Regions from separate parts of the Salinivibrio sp. VGrn1 genome, predicted to be linked through region 3. Evidence: riboswitches for the same ligand, from Rfam matches in the RefSeq annotation. Region 3 holds a riboswitch; each other region holds the start of a gene.
The links. Region 3 has a riboswitch for thiamine pyrophosphate ahead of thiD (bifunctional hydroxymethylpyrimidine kinase/phosphomethylpyrimidine kinase). Riboswitches for the same ligand answer to the same signal wherever they lie in the genome.
Positions count from the first base shown of each region.

Region 1: it holds a riboswitch for thiamine pyrophosphate, as region 3 does, so the genes downstream of both, thiB (thiamine ABC transporter substrate binding subunit) here and thiD (bifunctional hydroxymethylpyrimidine kinase/phosphomethylpyrimidine kinase) in region 3, are expected to answer to the same signal.
Region 2: it holds a riboswitch for thiamine pyrophosphate, as region 3 does, so the genes downstream of both, thiC (phosphomethylpyrimidine synthase ThiC) here and thiD (bifunctional hydroxymethylpyrimidine kinase/phosphomethylpyrimidine kinase) in region 3, are expected to answer to the same signal.

Region 1 is NZ_SATA01000006.1:118,033-124,231, forward strand. Features, by position in the region: gene thiQ (thiamine ABC transporter ATP-binding protein) at 1-409, opposite strand, end outside; gene thiP (thiamine/thiamine pyrophosphate ABC transporter permease) at 403-1,992, opposite strand; gene thiB (thiamine ABC transporter substrate binding subunit) at 1,998-2,993, opposite strand; TPP riboswitch at 3,037-3,138, opposite strand; gene EHW56_RS10825 (DUF547 domain-containing protein) at 3,177-3,968, opposite strand; gene leuD (3-isopropylmalate dehydratase small subunit) at 4,111-4,713, opposite strand; gene leuC (3-isopropylmalate dehydratase large subunit) at 4,723-6,144, opposite strand; gene leuB (3-isopropylmalate dehydrogenase) at 6,166-6,199, opposite strand, start outside.
Region 2 is NZ_SATA01000005.1:95-6,293, forward strand. Features, by position in the region: tRNA gene EHW56_RS08885 (tRNA-Asp) at 1-54, shown strand, start outside; tRNA gene EHW56_RS08890 (tRNA-Trp) at 201-277, shown strand; gene crcB (fluoride efflux transporter CrcB) at 731-1,111, shown strand; TPP riboswitch at 1,168-1,267, shown strand; gene thiC (phosphomethylpyrimidine synthase ThiC) at 1,361-3,337, shown strand; gene thiE (thiamine phosphate synthase) at 3,334-4,002, shown strand; gene EHW56_RS08910 (HesA/MoeB/ThiF family protein) at 3,986-4,753, shown strand; gene thiS (sulfur carrier protein ThiS) at 4,737-4,934, shown strand; gene EHW56_RS08920 (thiazole synthase) at 4,937-5,710, shown strand; gene thiH (2-iminoacetate synthase ThiH) at 5,710-6,199, shown strand, end outside.
Region 3 is NZ_SATA01000002.1:439,963-446,161, reverse strand. Features, by position in the region: gene EHW56_RS05015 (PAS domain S-box protein) at 1-1,874, shown strand, start outside; gene EHW56_RS05010 (bifunctional diguanylate cyclase/phosphodiesterase) at 1,871-3,628, shown strand; TPP riboswitch at 3,683-3,783, shown strand; gene thiD (bifunctional hydroxymethylpyrimidine kinase/phosphomethylpyrimidine kinase) at 3,845-4,699, shown strand; gene EHW56_RS05000 (potassium channel family protein) at 4,815-5,840, opposite strand; gene EHW56_RS15605 (methyl-accepting chemotaxis protein) at 6,014-6,199, shown strand, end outside.

The DNA.
Region 1 (6,199 bases), on a different contig from region 3:
GTTGTCGTTGCCCGCCTGACAATTGGCCGGGCAGGCGAGAGAGATAGTCGCTTAAGCCGACCGATTGCGCTGCCTGTTCAATGTTTTCCCGTTGGGTAGCGGTGAGTTTCAGTGATGGTGATAAGCCAATCGCCATATTGTCGAACACCGACAAATGGGTAAAGACATTATGCTCTTGGAACAAGATAGACAGTGGCCGCTGGTGGGCGGGGGTTGTTGTCACTGGCTTACCATCAATAGCAATCTCGCCACTATCAGGGGCAATCAACCCGGCAATCAGTGATAGTAAGGTGCTTTTGCCTGCCCCGCTGGGCCCGAGCACGGCCACAATCTCTCCAGGGGCGATATGGGCATCAAAGGTCATCCAATCTTGTTGGTAACTATACTGAACATCGGAAATCGTTAACATGCGTGTCTCCATTGGATAAGGCGCGTCAGTAGGGCATAACACCCCAAGCTGGTGAGCAGTAACAGCATCGCCGCGGCGGCGCCCGCTTCCATTTGGTAACTGCCCATTAAGCGAAACAAATACAGGGGCAGGGTTTGAAAGTTTTGACTACCAAATAAGGAGATGGCACTGAGATCGCCCATGGATAACACAAAACTCACCGCGACACCGCGCGCAATAGGTGCACGTAAACAGTCCCACTCAATCAGACGTAAACGCGTGATGCCTCTGACGCCTAAGGTGGCGCACAAGTTATGGTATGACTGAGCGAGCTGGAAGGCGGGGGCACTCAAGACCTTGATAAGATAAGGCAGCGCCATCAGGGCGTTCACTGTCATTACCAGCCACAGCGCTAAGCTGAATACGTTACTAAACTGGCGAAACAGCAAAAAAAGCCCAGTACTGAGCACGATACTTGGCACTACCAGGATGATGGCACCGAGCGTTTCTATCCCATCCGCCTGTTTTTTTCGTCCATGTAAGCGCCAGTGCCGACTGGCTAAGATCACCGCCACGGCTAACACAAAAGCAAAGGTGGTGGCGCCCGTGGCAATGAACAGCGAGTGCAGAGTTGCTTGCCACAATGCGCTATCGCCGAGCACCGCTAATGCGCTGGGGTTCAATCCGCGTGCAATCACCACGCCGAGAGGCGGTAACACCAGTAGTAAAACGAGGCCAATCCAAAGGCCGTCCCAACACTTGGCCGCACGGCTATCCAAAGATGCAGGAAGCGGCAGCACTTCACTGGGTGTGCTCGGCAGCGGGCGCGTCAAGGTTTGCACGGTAAATGCGATGGCCCCGCATAGCAGCATTTGCCACAGCGCGAGGACAGCACCCGTTTGTAAATCGAAATCAAAATGAATGGCTTGGTAAATGGCCAGCTCGATGGTCGTCGCTTTCGGCCCGCCGCCCAGTGCCATGACAGTCGCGAAGCTGGTAAAGCACAACATAAATACTAGCCCCACGATATGAGGCAAGCTTTGGCGTAGATACGGCCATTCTAGGTGCTTAAAACGTTGCCAGCCTTTGAGCCCTAGCTGGGTAGCAAGACGGCGTTGATCGGCTGGGATCCCCTCTAAGGCTTGCACCATTAATTGGGCGGAAAAAGGGAGATTAAAAAACACATGGGCGAGTAAAATGCCACTTAAGCCATAAATAGAAAACGGCATAGCCGCATCGAAGTGCGCGAAAGCTTGTGCAATCCAGCCACTACGGCCATAGATAGCAACCAGTCCAAATACTCCCACCAAGACCGGCAGCACCAAGGTCATGGCGAATAACTTCAGCAGCCATGCCTTTGCTGGAAATTGTCGGCGAGACAGCGCATGAGCGACTGGCACTGCTAGCCCAACGCTAAGTACGACGGATAAAGCGGCCTGTTTAAAACTAAAGTAGGTGACATGACGCAAGTAGGTATCTTGCCATAAGGAGGCAAGTGACAAATCGTGGCTGTGAGAGAATAACGCCCAGAGTGCGCTGCCAATCAAAGCCACGACCAAGCTGGCCGCAATACTGCCCGGCCAGGTTCGAGAAGGGTTGAGCATCTTGGCTATTCAACCAGCGCGGTTTGCCAGTCACGCACCCATTGCTGGCGATTGCCCATCACTTCATCAGGCTGATACAGCAAGCTCTCTTGCGGTTTGTCCAAGGTGTAGAAGACATCAGGCAAGTTGACATCGGTGACCGGATACATCCACTGAGTGGTTGGGATCACCGACTGTGCCGCATCACTGAGCATAAATTGTAAAAACGCATCCGCACGTTCCGGCTGATCGGTATAGGCTGATTTAGCGGCGACTTCGATTTGCATATAGTGCCCCTCTTCAAACATAGCGGCGGCAAAGCGATCGTCTTCATCGGCCACTAAGTGGTAAGCCGGCGAGGTGGTGTAAGAGAGCACCATGTCCGCTTCTTTATTGAGGAACATGTTGTAAGCTTCGGTCCAGCCTTTGGTCACAGTGATCGTGTTATCGGCAAGATCGCGCCATGCTTGTTGATTATTATCGCCGTACACTTTTTGGATCCAAAGCATTAGCCCCTGGCCGACCGTTGATACGCGCGGATCTTGGTAAATCACACTGATGTCATCGCGCTCCTCAATCAAGGCTTTGAGGCTTTTGGGTGGGTCGAGCAAACGAGTAGTGTCATACACAAAGGCAAAATAGCCGTAATCGTAAGGGATAAAGTATTTGTTATCCCACCCGCCAGGCACTTGCAGGCGCTCGGTATTGACCGCGTGCTCGGCAACAATCCCACTGCGCTCGGCTTCTTTCATTAAGTTGGTATCCATACCGAGTACGATATCGGCTTGGGTGGTTTCTCCTTCAATGCGCAGGCGATTAAGTAAGGCGGCCCCATCGTCGAGAGACACAAACTCAAGTTGGCAATCGCATTGCTGTTCAAATTTCGCTTTAATTTTAGGCCCCGGCCCCCATTCAGCAATAAAGGAGTCATAGGTATAGACAGTAAGCGGGTCCGCGGCGCGGGCGCCGAGTGATAATAGCGATAAAGAAACCAGAGTGAGAACAGAGGTAAAAACTTTCACAGCACGCTCCTAAGTTGGGCGTGGGTGTTGAGGCAAGTTGATGGCAACATCAAGTCTCAATCCCTACGCCAGTGTTAGCTGGATCAGGTTCGATGGGTCTAGCGCAGTGCGCAATCTCAGCCGTGAGGCTCCCCAATGAGTACGGTGGTATTGTACTGATTGGCTTAGGGTTAACCAAGCCTTTTAGTTGCCGAGTTGGTTAAGGTCCCAGTTGTAGTCGTATTCCAATGTTGCCTCTTGTGGCAATGGAATATCGCGATACTGGTTTATGTGAGCGATCACGCCCTGCTTATCGCCACCAAAGTCAGCTTCAAACCATTCATAAATTGAGGAAAGTTGCCATTTTTCCCCTTGCTGACTCACGCCTTTATCACTGTTAATGAAGGTATAGGCGGCGTGCTCGAGCTGTGCATCAAGTGCACTTGCTTGAAAGGCTTGTGGCTGAAGATTAGGGCAGCCAAGGCTGGCACAGTTGACCGCATAGTGGGTACGCGGGTCCTGCCAAAGCGGGCGTAAAATCCGGTGTTCGATATCGTTTAAAGTGAGCGGCTCGCCAGCGACGGTAACCACTTCATCATCCCAAGGGCCAAAGCTAAATAGCCCACCGAGTTTGGTGATGGAACGGACCGGGTACTCGGCGATAATCAGTTTTACCGTGACCGCATTATAGAGGTTAACCCAATACGCGTATTGCTCGTCTTTGGTCAGGGTACGTGGGTCGCGCGCGGTGAGCATACCAATGTAATGGTCGAGGGTTGCTTTGTCGTTATCCGTGACGGCGGCATAGTTAAATAAGGTGTGCTGCCCCTGAGATTGCAAATACTTATCGAGTAACACTTGCCAGCTGTGATGGGTAAACGTGGCTTGGCTGTCAGGGTTATGGGCATCCCACATTGCCCAGTAATCCGCTTTGGGCGCGGCTTGGCTGATGAGCGGAAACACTAACCAGAGCAGAATTATCAAATGTTTTTGCATTGCCAGTCCTTAATGCGATCAAACCTTCTTTGAGACTAGACCAAGCGAGTCAGCGGTTGTTTTCATTGAGGATGGAAAAAATGGGTTGAAGCGCCAATAAGTACGGGTAATACCGCGCTTATTGGCGTTCTTGGAGGGCGTATTACACCAAAAAGTCTGGTATTTGTTTTTCAAAGCGTGAGATATCGGCTTCGTGCTGCAACGTCAGACCGATGCTATCTAACCCTTCCAACAGGCAATGACGGCGAAAATCATCCATCTGGAAGGCAAAGCAGTGTTCACCGGCTCGAATGGTTTGGGCGGGCAAATCCAGGGTTACCGTCGCGCCTTCATTTTCGGCTACATACGCAAATAAAGCATCGATTTGGGCTTCTTCAAGGGTCACCGGCACCATTTGGTTATTGATGCAGTTGCCATAGAAAATATCGGCAAAACTGGGGGCGATAATCACTTTAAACCCGTAATCATCCAGCGCCCAAGGCGCATGCTCGCGGGATGAGCCACAGCCAAAATTCTCGCGGGTGAGCAAGACGCTCGCGCCTTGGTAACGTGCTTGGTTAAGCACGAACTCGGGGTTCGGTTGCTGGCCCGCATCGTCTAAAAAGCGCCAATCGTGAAACAGGTGCTGCCCAAAGCCGGTGCGGGTGACTTTTTGCAAAAACTGCTTAGGAATGATCGCATCGGTATCGACGTTTGCCGCATCCAACGGGGCAACAATGCCGGTATGAGTGTGTATGCCTGACATAAGGCCTCCTTATATTTGGTTAACGTCGATAAAATGGCCCGCAATCGCCGCCGCTGCGGCCATGGCTGGGCTGACCAAGTGGGTGCGGCCTTCACGGCCTTGACGCCCTTCAAAGTTGCGGTTACTGGTGGAGGCGCAGCGCTCTTTGGGGCCTAAGCGATCATTATTCATCGCCAAACACATCGAACAGCCGGGTAAACGCCATTCAAAGCCAGCGTCACGGAAAATGACATCCAGCCCTTCTTGCTCCGCCTGTGCCCGCACTTGCTCGGAGCCCGGCACTACCATGGCATGTACACCCTCTGCCACGCGTCGTCCTTTGGCGACCGCGGCGGCTGCGCGCATGTCTTCAATCCGTGAGTTGGTGCAAGAGCCAATAAAGACTTTATCGATACGGATTTGGTTGATGGCTTGGCCGGGTGTCAGCCCCATATATTTTAATGCGCGTTCTGCCGAGTGACGTTCAATCGGATCGTTCATTGTCTCTGGAGCAGGCACGGTATCATGCACACTGACCACTTGGCCGGGGTTGGTGCCCCAGGTCACTTGATGGTGAATTTGACTGCCATCGAGGGTGACCACGCGATCAAACTGCGCATCGGCGTCCGAATGCAAGGTTTGCCAATAGGCGATTGCCTGCTGCCATTGCTCGCCTTTCGGGGCAAATTTCTTGTCTTTTAAATAGGCAAAGGTGGTGTCATCCGGGGCGATCAGGCCAGCTTTGGCGCCTAATTCGATTGCCATGTTGCACACCGTCATTCGCCCTTCCATCGACAAGTCGGTGATTGCGTCCCCGCAAAACTCCACCACATGCCCGGTGCCGCCGGCATGACCGACCTTGCCAATAATGGCTAGGACAATATCTTTGGCAGTGATCCCGGGGGCGGTTTTGCCCGTGACTTCAATTTTCATCGTGCGGGCGCGGGATTGCTTGAGCGTTTGGGTGGCCAGCACGTGCTCGACCTCAGAGGTACCAATGCCAAAGGCCAGTGCACCAAAAGCACCGTGGGTTGCGGTGTGAGAGTCACCACAGACGATGGTGGTGCCGGGCAGGGTAATACCAAGTTCGGGGCCCATCACATGCACAATGCCTTGGTAAGGGTGATTCAAGTCATACAGAGTGACACCGAACTCTTCGCAGTTTTTGGCCAGTGTTTCCATTTGGATACGCGCCATTTCCCCTGACGCGTTAATGTCTTTGGTTTCGGTGGAGACATTGTGATCCATGGTGGCGAAGGTTTTACTCACTTGGCGCACCGGACGCCCTTTTTCCCGCAGACCATCAAAGGCTTGTGGTGAGGTCACTTCGTGCACCAAATGGCGGTCGATATACAGCAGCGGCGCTTCGCCGGGCTGCTCGGTGACAATATGGGCTTGATGAATTTTTTCGTACAAGGTCTTGGCGCCTTGCTGGGTGTTTGCATTCGACATAGCTCGTATCCTTACGGGTAATTATTCTGCGCCTTGGCGGATATAGGCGGCGATA
Region 2 (6,199 bases), on a different contig from region 3:
AATACCGGCCTGTCACGCCGGGGGTCGCGGGTTCGAGTCCCGTCCACTCCGCCACTACTTAGAAACCCTAGCTGAGAAGCTGGGGTTTTTTGTTATTGAGTCGTTGGGGTGATTTGCTTTATAAATAAGCGATTAAACGTCTGAAGAGTAATTGGTGGTGGTAATTTGTCGCGGGATCGCTACAATAGGCACCTATATACAGGGGTATAGCTCCAATTGGCAGAGCAGCGGATTCCAAATCCGCGTGTTGGGGGTTCGAATCCCTCTACCCCTGCCAAATACCAAAGCATCGACATTGTCGGTGCTTTTTTGTATGTGAATCATCAAGCTTCTCGTAATCCGATTAAGGGTAGATGTGAACATGCAAACTACAAAAGGCGTGTTGGGTACTGGGTCGCCAGCCCGGTTGAATCCCTCTACCCCTGCCAAATACCAAAGCATCGGCATCGTCGGTGCTTTTTTTGTATGTGAATCATCAAGCTTCTCGTAAGCCGATTAAGGGTAGATGTGAACATGCAATCTACACAAAAGCGTGTTGGGGGCTGGGTCGCCAGCCCGGTCGAATCCCTCTACCCCTGCCAAACATCAAAGCATCGACATTGTCGGTGCTTTTTTTGTATGTGACTCATTATGCTTCTAGCACCCCTAACCCTCTTCCCTTTTTCTTCCTCCTGTTTCTTGTTCACATGTCGCGGTATGATGACTTTTTACCAATCGAAAGGAGCACCCTGTGGTAAGCATATTGTGGGTAGGACTTGGTGGCGCATTAGGGGCGTCTTCGCGTTTTTTAGTTTCAGAGTGGAGCGTCGCGGTGTTTGGTCGAGGATTTCCCTACGGCACCCTAATGGTTAATGTGCTGGGATCATTAGCGATGGGTGTCTTTTTAGCGGCGATGAGCCAAGAACTGATTGCCCCAGTGCCTTGGCGTCAACTGATTGCGATTGGCTTTTTGGGCGCGTTCACCACCTTCTCGACCTTTTCAGTGGATACCTTGCTTCTTTTTCAACATGGTGAGACGGTGAAAGCCTTGTTAAACGTGGGTCTCAACCTTGCGTTGTGCTTAGGAGCGGCCGCGATGGGGGCTTGGTTGCTAGGACGCATTACTGGGTAGGTAAAAACATGCCATTACGTCGCTTGTTGTTGCGGCGGTGATTTCTTATACTGGCGTTGAACTTGTCGGAGTGCCAATTGGCTGAGACCACGTTAAGTGGGATCCGTTGAACCTGATCTGGTTAGTACCAGCGAAGGGAACAAGAGATGCATCAGATCACAGACCGTACGCGTCTGCCAGTTTGCTCACATCTCAATTCAGCGTTTTCCGGCAAGCATTAATTCCCATAATGAACACCGGAGTAATGCTATGTCGACCCGTAAACAGGCCCGTCTTGAGGCCAAATCTTTTATCGATTCCCTCTCTGCGCAAACCTACCCCAACTCGGAAAAAGTCTATGTCGAGGGATCGCGACCCGATATTCGCGTAGGGATGCGAGAAATCCATTTGTCTCCGACCTTTGTGGGTGGCAGTAAAGATAATCCGCAGTACGAAGCCAATGAATCCATTCGGGTTTATGACACATCAGGGCCTTATACTGACCCACAGAGTGCTATCGATATTTACCAAGGCTTAGCGCCAGTGCGCAAAGCCTGGATTGATGAGCGTGCCGATACAGAGTTTCTTGATGCAGTGAGCTCAGACTATGCGCAGACCCGCCTTAGTGATGAAACCTTAGATGATCTTCGCTTTAGTGCCTTACCGTCTATCCGTCGGGCAAAACCTAACCAATGTGTGACCCAACTTCACTACGCACGCCAAGGCATTATCACCCCAGAGATGGAATTTATCGCTATCCGGGAAAATATGGGACGTCAGCAGTATCGTGAAGAGCAGCTAAACCGCCAGCACCCAGGAGAAAGCTTTGGCGCGCATTTACCCTCAAACATCACTCCCGAATTTGTGCGCCAAGAAGTTGCTGAAGGGCGTGCGATTATTCCGGCCAACATTAACCACCCAGAAGCGGAGCCGATGATTATTGGGCGTAACTTTCTGGTGAAAGTGAATGCCAATATTGGTAACTCGGCGGTGAGCTCCTCCATTGAAGAAGAAACCGAAAAGTTGGTGTGGGCGACCCGTTGGGGCGCGGATACGGTGATGGATTTATCGACCGGACGCAATATCCACGAAACCCGCGAGTGGATTTTACGTAATAGCCCAGTCCCGATTGGCACCGTGCCTATGTATCAGGCGCTTGAGAAAGTGAATGGCATTGCCGAAGACCTGACTTGGGAAGTGATGCGCGATACCTTGATAGAGCAAGCCGAGCAAGGGGTCGACTACTTTACCATTCACGCTGGGGTGCGTTTGCACTATGTGCCCATGACTGCCAATCGCGTGACTGGGATTGTCTCGCGTGGTGGGTCGATTATCGCCAAATGGTGCTTGGCGCATCATCAAGAAAGCTTCCTCTATACCCATTTTCGTGAAATCTGCGAGATTTGTGCTGCCTATGATGTATCGCTGTCATTAGGCGATGGGTTACGTCCCGGCTCAGTAGCTGACGCGAACGACGAAGCCCAGTTCAGTGAGTTACGTACCCTGGGCGAGCTAACCAAGGTGGCATGGGAATACGATGTGCAGGTGATGATTGAAGGCCCCGGCCATGTGCCCATGCACATGATCAAAGAGAATATGGACGAGCAGCTCACCCATTGCCACGAAGCGCCCTTTTATACTTTAGGCCCGCTGACTACCGATATTGCGCCTGGTTACGACCACATCACCTCCGGGATTGGTGCGGCGATGATTGGCTGGTTTGGGTGTGCGATGCTTTGCTATGTCACGCCCAAAGAACATCTGGGTCTGCCCAATAAAGAGGATGTTAAAACTGGGCTTATCACTTACAAGTTGTGTGCGCACGCCGCCGACTTAGCCAAAGGACATCCGGGCGCGCAGGTGCGAGATAACGCCATTTCCAAAGCGCGCTTTGAATTTCGCTGGGAAGATCAGTTTAACCTTGCATTAGATCCAGTGACGGCGCGTGCTTATCACGATGAAACACTGCCTCAAGAGTCGGGCAAGGTCGCGCATTTTTGCTCCATGTGTGGGCCAAAATTCTGCTCTATGAAGATCAGCCAAGAAGTCCGCGATTATGCCAAAGAAAATGGCTATGCCGCTGCGGGCGAAGCGATTGATGTCACCATGCTGGAAGACCCGTTAGCAGGCATGCAGCAAAAATCGCAAGAGTTTCGAGCAAAGGGCAGTGAGCTCTACCTGCAAAAATCCCATCATTCGTCACAACAAGGCGCTGAGGTAGCGGACAGCGATAAGGTGGAGTCATGAGCCTGACCCCGTTTGCATCTATGTCTGAAGGTATAGGCCCATTATATCCGGTGGTAGACGATGTGGACTTGCTCGAACGCTTGCTTTGCTTGGGGGTGAAAACCGTGCAACTGCGTGTGAAGCAGCCGGGACATCCCCAATTGGCAGACTGGGTACAGCGTGCGGTGGCGTTGGGCCGCGCGCACTATGCCCAGGTGTTTATCAACGATCACTGGCAGCTTGCGCTTGAAGCTGGCGCCTATGGCGTTCATCTGGGCCAGCAAGACATACAAGAGGCGGATCTTGACCGGCTCGCACGACAAGGCGTGCGCCTTGGCGTATCGACACGCAGTCCCGAACAACTTGCTGCAGCGATTGCGCTCTCGCCCAGTTATCTTGCCATCGGCCATATTTTTCCCACTACCACCAAACAGCTCGCCGAGCCGCCGCAAGGCATTTCTGCGTTAGCGCAGCAGGTGGCGACTGTGGATGGCCGCTTCCCGACGGTGGCGATTGGCGGTATTGATCTCAACCGAGCCCCTGACGTTTGGCGCACTGGCGTGGACGCCATTGCGGTGGTCCGTGCCGTGACGCAAGCGCCTGATTTAGCGGCGCGCATTGACGCATTTGACCGCTGTCTTAATCCATCCAGACAACAAGGAGGGCGTGATGCTATCGGACAGTGAATACCTGCGTTATAGCCGGCAAATCATGCTGCCAGAAGTTGGAGAGTGCGGGCAGCAGGCACTTAGCAAGGCGCGTGTGTTAATGGTCGGTGCCGGTGGGCTTGGAACCACCGCGGGCCTCTATCTTGCAGGCGCTGGCGTGGGTCAGTTAGCGATTGCTGACTCGGACCACATTGAGCTATCTAACTTGGCGCGTCAGGTGGCGTATCGGGAGGCGCAAATCGGCACCGATAAAGCCGCGTCGCTAGCCGCTAACTTGGTCGCGCTGAATCCACATTGCCAGTGCCGAGCCATCAATGCCTATCTAGAAGGTGAGCGTCTGGCGCTCGAAGTAGCGATGGCGGATGTGGTCCTTGATTGCAGTGATAATCTCGCCACTCGCCATGCAGTCAATCAAGCCTGTGTAGAGGCTGGTACGCCGTTGGTGAGCGCAGCGGCGATCGGTTGGCAAGGCCAGTTATTGGTTTATCAACCGCATAGCGCATGTTATGCGTGCGCCTTCGCAGACGTGACGCTTTCTGAACCCACACGCTGTGCAGAATCCGGGGTAATGGGACCTGTGGTCGGCATGATGGCCACCGCGCAAGCGCTGGAAGGAATAAAGCTGTTATTAGGGCAGGCGGTCGGGACCAATCGCTTGTCACGACTGGATGGACAAACCATGACATGGCAGCACTTTTCGCTGCCCGTGGATCCGCATTGTGCGGTTTGTCAGCCTAAGCGGGAGGTAAGCGATGCAGTTAACCATTAATGACACGCCGACAGAGGTCAATGCCACGACCGTCGCGCAATTGATTGAGGAGATGAAGGTGCCAGCCGAGTCGGTCGCAGTGGCGCTAAATCAGACCATTATTGCGCGTGATGCTTGGTCATCCACGTCACTTACCGCTGGCGATAGCTTGGCGGTCTTTCAAGCGATTGCCGGAGGATAATCATGTTAACCATTGCGGATACGACGTTTTCATCTCGACTGTTAACCGGCACCGGCAAGTTTGCTAGTCGCAAGACCATGGCCGAGTCACTGGCGGCCAGTGGTACTGAACTGGTCACCATGGCGCTAAAGCGAGTCGATGTCCATGCCATACAAGATGATATTTTAACCCCGCTGCGCGAGCTCGGTGTGCACCTGCTGCCCAATACCTCGGGGGCGAAGAATGCGCAAGAAGCGGTCTTTGCCGCGCGTCTTGCTCGAGAAGCATTGGGAACGCACTGGGTGAAGTTGGAAATTCACCCCGACTCCAAATATTTGATGCCTGACCCGATTGAAACCCTTCAAGCGGCGAAAACCCTTGTGGATGAGGGGTTTGCGGTGCTGCCGTATTGCCATGCTGACCCTGTGCTGTGTAAGCGTTTGGAAGAGGTGGGGTGCGCGGCGGTGATGCCTCTTGGGTCACCGATTGGCTCCAACCAAGGACTGGCCTCAATGGCGTTTCTCGACATCATTATCGAGCAAGCCCGTGTGCCGGTGATCATTGATGCTGGCATTGGCGCACCGTCAGATGCGGCGTTAGCGATGGAGCGCGGCGCTGATGCCGTCTTGGTGAACACCGCGATTGCCACCGCTGGCGATCCGATTGCCATGGGCGCGGCGTTCAAACAAGCGGTTGAAGCCGGACGATGTGCGTATCGCGCTGGGCTGGCGGGCACACAAAATCACGCCCACGCTTCTAGCCCCTTAACCGCGTTTCTTGACGCTAAGGAGGCGTGATGAGTTTTTCTGAGCGGTGGGCGGCACTCGATTGGGATCATCATCGGCTTTCGATTTACAGCAAAACGCGTCAAGATGTTGAGCGGGCGTTGGCCAAGTCATCGCGTAATTTGGACGACTTCGCCGCCCTGATCAGCCCTGCCGCTGAAGGATATCTCGAGGTCATGGCTCAGCAATCTGCGGCGCTGACGCGGCAGCGGTTTGGCTACACCATGGGGTTTTACATTCCGCTGTATCTCTCCAATTTGTGCGCCAACGTGTGTACTTATTGCGGTTTTTCGATGGAAAACCGAATCAAACGGCGCACGCTGGATGAAGCCGAGATCGCCGCCGAGTGTGAAGCGATCAAAAAAATGGGCTTTGACAGTGTGCTCTTGGTGACCGGTGAGCATGAAACCAAGGTAGGGCTCGAGTATTTTCTCCGCGCCTTACCGGTGGTGAAGCAATACTTTCATCATGTGGCGATGGAGGTGCAGCCGCTAGATACCG
Region 3 (6,199 bases):
CCATGGATGGGTGGCGCACGGGCGGCTCGCAGGCTCACTACAAAGCGCTGGTTGACAGTGCGGCCGCCGCCATTTTAGTCATTGATGACCAAGGTATTATCCTTGATGCTAACCCTTTCACGCACACGCTACTTGGCTACGAGCAACAGCAGCTTATCGGCCAGGATGTGGCGTGTTTAATGCCTCCCGAGCATCGAGGCAAGCACGGCCAATACGTAGAAAACTACCTTGCAACCGGTCAGCCCAATGTTATTGGCACAGGGCGGCGCGTGAACGCGCGGCACCGTGATGGGCGCCTGATCCCAATCCATTTGGCGGTGAGCGAAGTGTGGATCGATGAACGACGAGAGTTTATCGGCATTATGTCGGATTTAAGCGCACTCACGCATGCCCAAGCCACTGTTCAGCACGAGCGAAATCGGCTAAAAACCATCATCGATGCCATCGGTAATCCGGTATTTGTTAGAGAATTAGGTGGCCAATATGCGTTGGCAAACCGAGCCTGTTTACAAGCGGTGGGAGCGGATCATGTGAGCCAACTGGCTGACGCATTTGGTCGCGCGCTCCCTGACGGCATGCGCGATACCCTCAATGCACTCGATCACCAATTAACGGTCGACGGTGAGCCTGTACATATTGATGTGACCTTGCGTGACGGCCGGACGTTTAAGTTGGCGAAAACACTGATCCACCATCTTGCCGGAGAGCCTTACGCGATTGTAACGGTGGCGTATGATGCCACACCGCTATTACAAGCGATGCAAGAGGCCGAGCGCGCCAACCAAGCAAAAAGTGACTTCCTATCCGCTATGAGTCACGAGCTACGTACGCCTTTAAATAGTGTGCTGGGGTACGCGCAACTACTACTCAAATCTCCCACTCAGATGCTGGCCGATGATCAGCGCCAGTACGTTGATCATATCCACCAAAGTGGGCGACATTTGCTGGCACTGATCAATGACGTGCTCGATCTGGCCAAAATAGAGGCCGGACAAACAGTGCTTCATCTCACCTGGTACCCTGTTAGCGCATTGGTCAATGATGCCATTCAAACCTTATCGCCGCTGGCAGAGCGACAGAACGTTAGCTTGCAAAATTGTTTGCCTGCGGAGCAAGAGGGAGAGCTTTATGTGGATCCAACGCGGTTTAAGCAAATCTTAATTAACTTACTCAGCAATGCAGTGAAATATAACCATCCACAAGGCAGGGTTTGGGTGGATGCGCACACGCATCACGGCAATCTGACCATGACGGTGAATGATACAGGCATTGGTATTGCCGACGACCAGCTCGACGGCCTTTTCGAGCCCTTTAACCGTTTAGTGGCAGAAGACTCTTTGATAGAAGGCGCGGGGGTTGGGCTGGCCGTCACCTATCAACTGGTGACTCAGATGCAAGGTGAGATCAGGGTTGCGAGTCAACAGGGCAAGGGCAGTGCCTTCTCGGTGACCTTCCCTTATCGCGCGAAGCCACACTCCTCTGAGCCCCTGGTTGCAGAAGCCTCTGACGCGAATATACGCCTCACTCAGCCACACCGTGTGCTTTATATTGACCAAGGCAGTCACCAGCAACGGCTGGTCTCTGATTGCTTTGAGGACTGGCCGCTGTTGACCTTGCACCATGCGCACGATTTTTCGTTGGCTGAAGCGATGACACATAGGCTCGCCCCATCACTTTTTATCATCCATGGTAATGACTTAGCGCGAATGCCCGCACATTGGACGTGCCTGATGGAGCATAAACCGCTGATCATACTTGGGGCGGAAGGGCAAGCCCATTGCAGCGCCGCCACACCACACATACGACTACAGCAGCCCGTATCGTCAACTGCGCTCGCCGCGGCTATTCAATCGTTATTAGAGGACAGGGAATGATAAAGTCACCATCACAAGCGACCATTTTGATCATTGACGATCGCGCGGAAAACATTGACTTACTCACCGCGATGCTTGACCAAGCGGGGTACGTGCATCTGATTGGGCTAACGGACCCCTGTGCTGTGCACGACCACTTGTCGCCGGTGCCCGATCTTATCTTGCTTGATATGCGCATGCCACGGCGCTCGGGACTCATGGTGCTGGATGATCTGAACCAAGCATTGGGGGACCATTGTCCACCCGTCATGGTGCTCACTGCGGATAATGATGTGGGGTTACGTAATCAAGCGCTATGCCGAGGGGCGATAGATTATATCAGCAAGCCGTTTGATTATGACGAAGTGCTTCAGCGTATTCACAACCTACTGCAGTTACAGCTTAAAACATTGAAAGAGCGTGACCAAGCTGCGCGTTTGCAAATGTTGGTGAACAAACAAACCGCCACTTTACGCGCCCTTTCTCTTACCCACCCATTGACAGGTCTCCCCAATCGCCGAGCCTTATTGGATGCAGCGGAGCGACAATTGATGCGAGGGTCGGTGACGGTGTTGATGATTGCGCTTGATGGGATGGAAGCGGTGACGCAGCATCAAGGGCATTTAATGACCGAAGCCCTGTATAAGCACATTGCTGAGCTGCTGGCGAACAGTGCGGTGGCGCGCTCGCATCGAGTGGGGGTTTGGGACAGCTCGAGACTGGTGATGCTGATAGAGGGAGACGGAGAAGAGGCGGTGAAAAAAGCAGCGAGGATTCACCGACTCATCAGTGGTCATCATACCCTCGAAGGGCGACTGATGTTCTTGCATTGCCATATAGGGATCAGCCGTGCTGACTCGGAAAGCGCCGATGTGCCGCAGTTGTTTCGCCAAGCGATCCTGGCTATTCCGACCGATGATCAGGCTGTCGGTGAGTATCAGCCCGAGCTAGACAGTAAAGCGCAGCGAGAGCACTTGATCCGTACTGAGCTAGGCCCGGCCTTGCAAAGCAATCATCTCTCCTTGGTCTATCAACCTAAATGGCGGCTTGATGGGGGCCTGCTGGTGGGCGCAGAAGCACTACTGCGTTGGCAGCATCCAGCCCTAGGGGCGATAAGTCCCGCCGAATTTATTCCCATTGCCGAGCGCAGCGCCGATATGATGCAACTTGGCGATAAAGTACTGGCGATGGCACTGGAGGCGGTGGCGCAATGGCGCGTACAGGGCCTGACTGATGAGCACTTTCATCTGTCAATCAATGTCTCTGCCCAGCAACTCCGGCATGGTTTTGCCGAGAGTGTGCTGGCTCGCTGCCATGCGACAAACACGCCGCCGGCGATTATTCAATTGGAAGTCACGGAATCGGCACTGATTCAGCAAATCTCGGTGGCATTGCGCGAGCTACAACAGCTGCGGGATGCCGGGATGCATATCGCGTTGGATGACTTTGGCACCGGTTACAGCTCGTTAAGTTACCTTAAGCAACTGCCAGTAGACTGGGTTAAACTCGACCGCAGTTTTATTCAAGATTTGGCCACCAACGCCAGTGACAAACACTTGGTGGGTAGCGTGATTGAGTTAGCCCATGGCTTTGGTCATGGCGTGGTTGCCGAAGGGGTGGAAGAAGTCAGCCAGCAGCAGGTGCTACAGACAATTGGCTGCGACCAAGTGCAGGGGTTTTTATATGCGCGGCCGCTTATCCAAGATGGATTCGAACAACTGCTTAAAACCGCCCAACAAGGCAATACGACCATTAACCATTACGAGAATGTGTAAACGCGCCATCAGAAACATCAGACTTGCGCTTTATCATTAAGGTTTATATTCTGACCGTGTTAGTCGGGGAGCAAGTGATTGCTGAGACTGCGAAAGCAGGACCCGTAGAACCTGATCCAGTTAGCACTGGCGGAGGGAACTGACACGTTCAGCACACGAAGTGGCGCATTCTGGCTCGCTTTGTCTCCTTCCGCCCCTGATGATTAAGGGGCCATTATGAACCTATCTCCACCTGTTATTCTTACCATCGCCGGCTCAGACAGCGGTGGCGGTGCTGGCATTCAAGCCGATATCAAAGCGATTTCAGCCACCGGCGGTTATGCGTGCTCGGTGATCACCGCGTTAACCGCGCAAAACACCTGTGGCGTTGAGGCCGTCTCGGCGGTTGATCCTGGTTTTGTCCGTGCCCAGTTAGAGGCCGTCTTGTACGATATGCCGGTGCGTGCAGTGAAAATTGGTATGCTCGCCAACCAAGCGGTTATTCGCGAAGTGGCCGCCGTGCTGGCGCGATCGCCTCACTTACCGGTGATTTTAGATCCCGTGATGGTAGCCACCAGCGGCGATCCTTTGTTGGATGAACACGCCATGACAGCGCTGATTGAAGCGCTGATCCCGCGAGCAACCGTGCTCACCCCCAACCTGCCTGAGGCGGCGCGATTAACCGGTCAGCCTGTTCCCACCTCCATTGAGCAAATGCATGCGTTAGTTCCAGCCCTACGTCGGCTCGGGTGCCCGTATGTGATGCTCAAAGGCGGGCATTTACATCACGCCCCTGAAAGCGTGGATGTGTGGATTAGCCAAGATACCTGTCAAACCCTGAGCGCCCGTCGGGTTGAAACCGTTAATACACACGGCACAGGCTGTTCACTGTCTGCGGCGATGGCCTCTTATTACGCGCAGGGAATGACGCCCGTTGAAGCCGGGCGGGCGGCTAAGCAGTATTTGACAGAGGCTTTAGCGCATAGTCAGCAGTTAAAGGTGGGAAGAGGCGCGGGGCCTGTGCATCATTTTTACGCCTACCCAGTCGAAGCGTGTCATTCTGATGCACAAGAAACCTCGGTGGTCGAATAGACCGTTTTTTCGCGAATAGGGCACGTAAAGCCAGTCCGCCGCCTCCGTCTTGGCGGCGGCGGACTGCTCCGGAAGGGTTAATAGCCAGTGTCGCGTGTGATAAATGGTGCCCGAATCACGCCGCCGACCAATGCGGTAAACGTTCAGCGGCAATATAGAAAAGGCGATCGCCGGGGGCGACTTCGGTTTGCAAGCTGGGGTTAAGGGTAATGCCCTCACCTTTGTCGATACCAATTAAGGTTGTATCGTATTCATGCTTTAACTGATTGAACAAGGTACCCACATCCGTCGTGCTCGCGTTAGTCGGGTAGCGCGCACAATACTGTGTCATCCCTTGTGCGGTACTCAACAACTCGTGATGCAACTGGCTGGAACCCGGATCAACAGCGGCTTTCGCCAGCATTTCTACGGAAACAGACGGTACACATTCTGCGTGTGGATAGTGTTGTTTGAGTATTTGGCTCAGCGCGTCGTCTTGAAAGTAGGCGAGCAGATGCGCTGACGGATTTTTATGCGCGCAGAACAGGGCCGCTGATAGGGTGATATCGTCTTCTGGGTTGTCGATAATAATGCTCGAAGCACTATCAATCCCCGCACGCGCAATCCCCTCTGCATCGGTAAAGCTGGTGACGCGTACAAATTCCACCTCGCCGGGGAGCGGATTTTCCATTTCGGGACGTACGCAAAGCACAATCGGACGATCGCCATGCACACCGCTTTGTAGTAGACGAATGAGCTGAATGGTGCGTTGACCATTCCAGCCCAACACCAGAATATGATTTTTCACAGTAAGACTCCGTTTTCCTTGTAATCCACGTCGCCAATAATCGACCAACGCACTGGTCACATGCCCAATCACAACGGCGAACAGCCCTAGCCCACCGGGAATAATCCAAAAGGCGGTAATCCACTGTCCTGCTTCTGTTGCGGGCGAATAATCGCCATAGCCGACAGTGGACGCGGTGACCATCAAGTAATAGACATAGCGGCCGAGTGACTGGGTCATCTCAGTTTCACCGGCGCCGTGTAAAAGTAGCCAGCCAATCCCGCCATAGGCGAGTACCACCAACCCCAAAATACGCCCGTTTAAATGCGCGAAGTGGCTGATAATCCAACGTTTAAAAAGCAACCAAAAGGTCATAAATGTTCGCTCATTATTTACAGTGATCGCAGTATGAAGTGATTTGCGTCAGGTTTACAGTGTAAATCAGCTCCTTGCGTCAATGCGATCACACTTTGCTTGGATAATCATACATCAGTGAGATAAACCGCTAAAATATTGTAGGAAGCTTAATTACTTAATGAGGAGTCAGCGTGTTTATATCTCGTCGTCAATTAGAACAAGAGCAGCAAAAACAAGTCGCTCTGCAGCAAAAAATTGAGCAGATTAACCATACCATCGACGCGCTGAATGCAGAGAAAGAGGCATTGCAGGCAGAGTTAGCCACCGTAGAGAAAAAACGCCAAACGGGAAAAGCCATCGACGCCAACTTGTGCCAC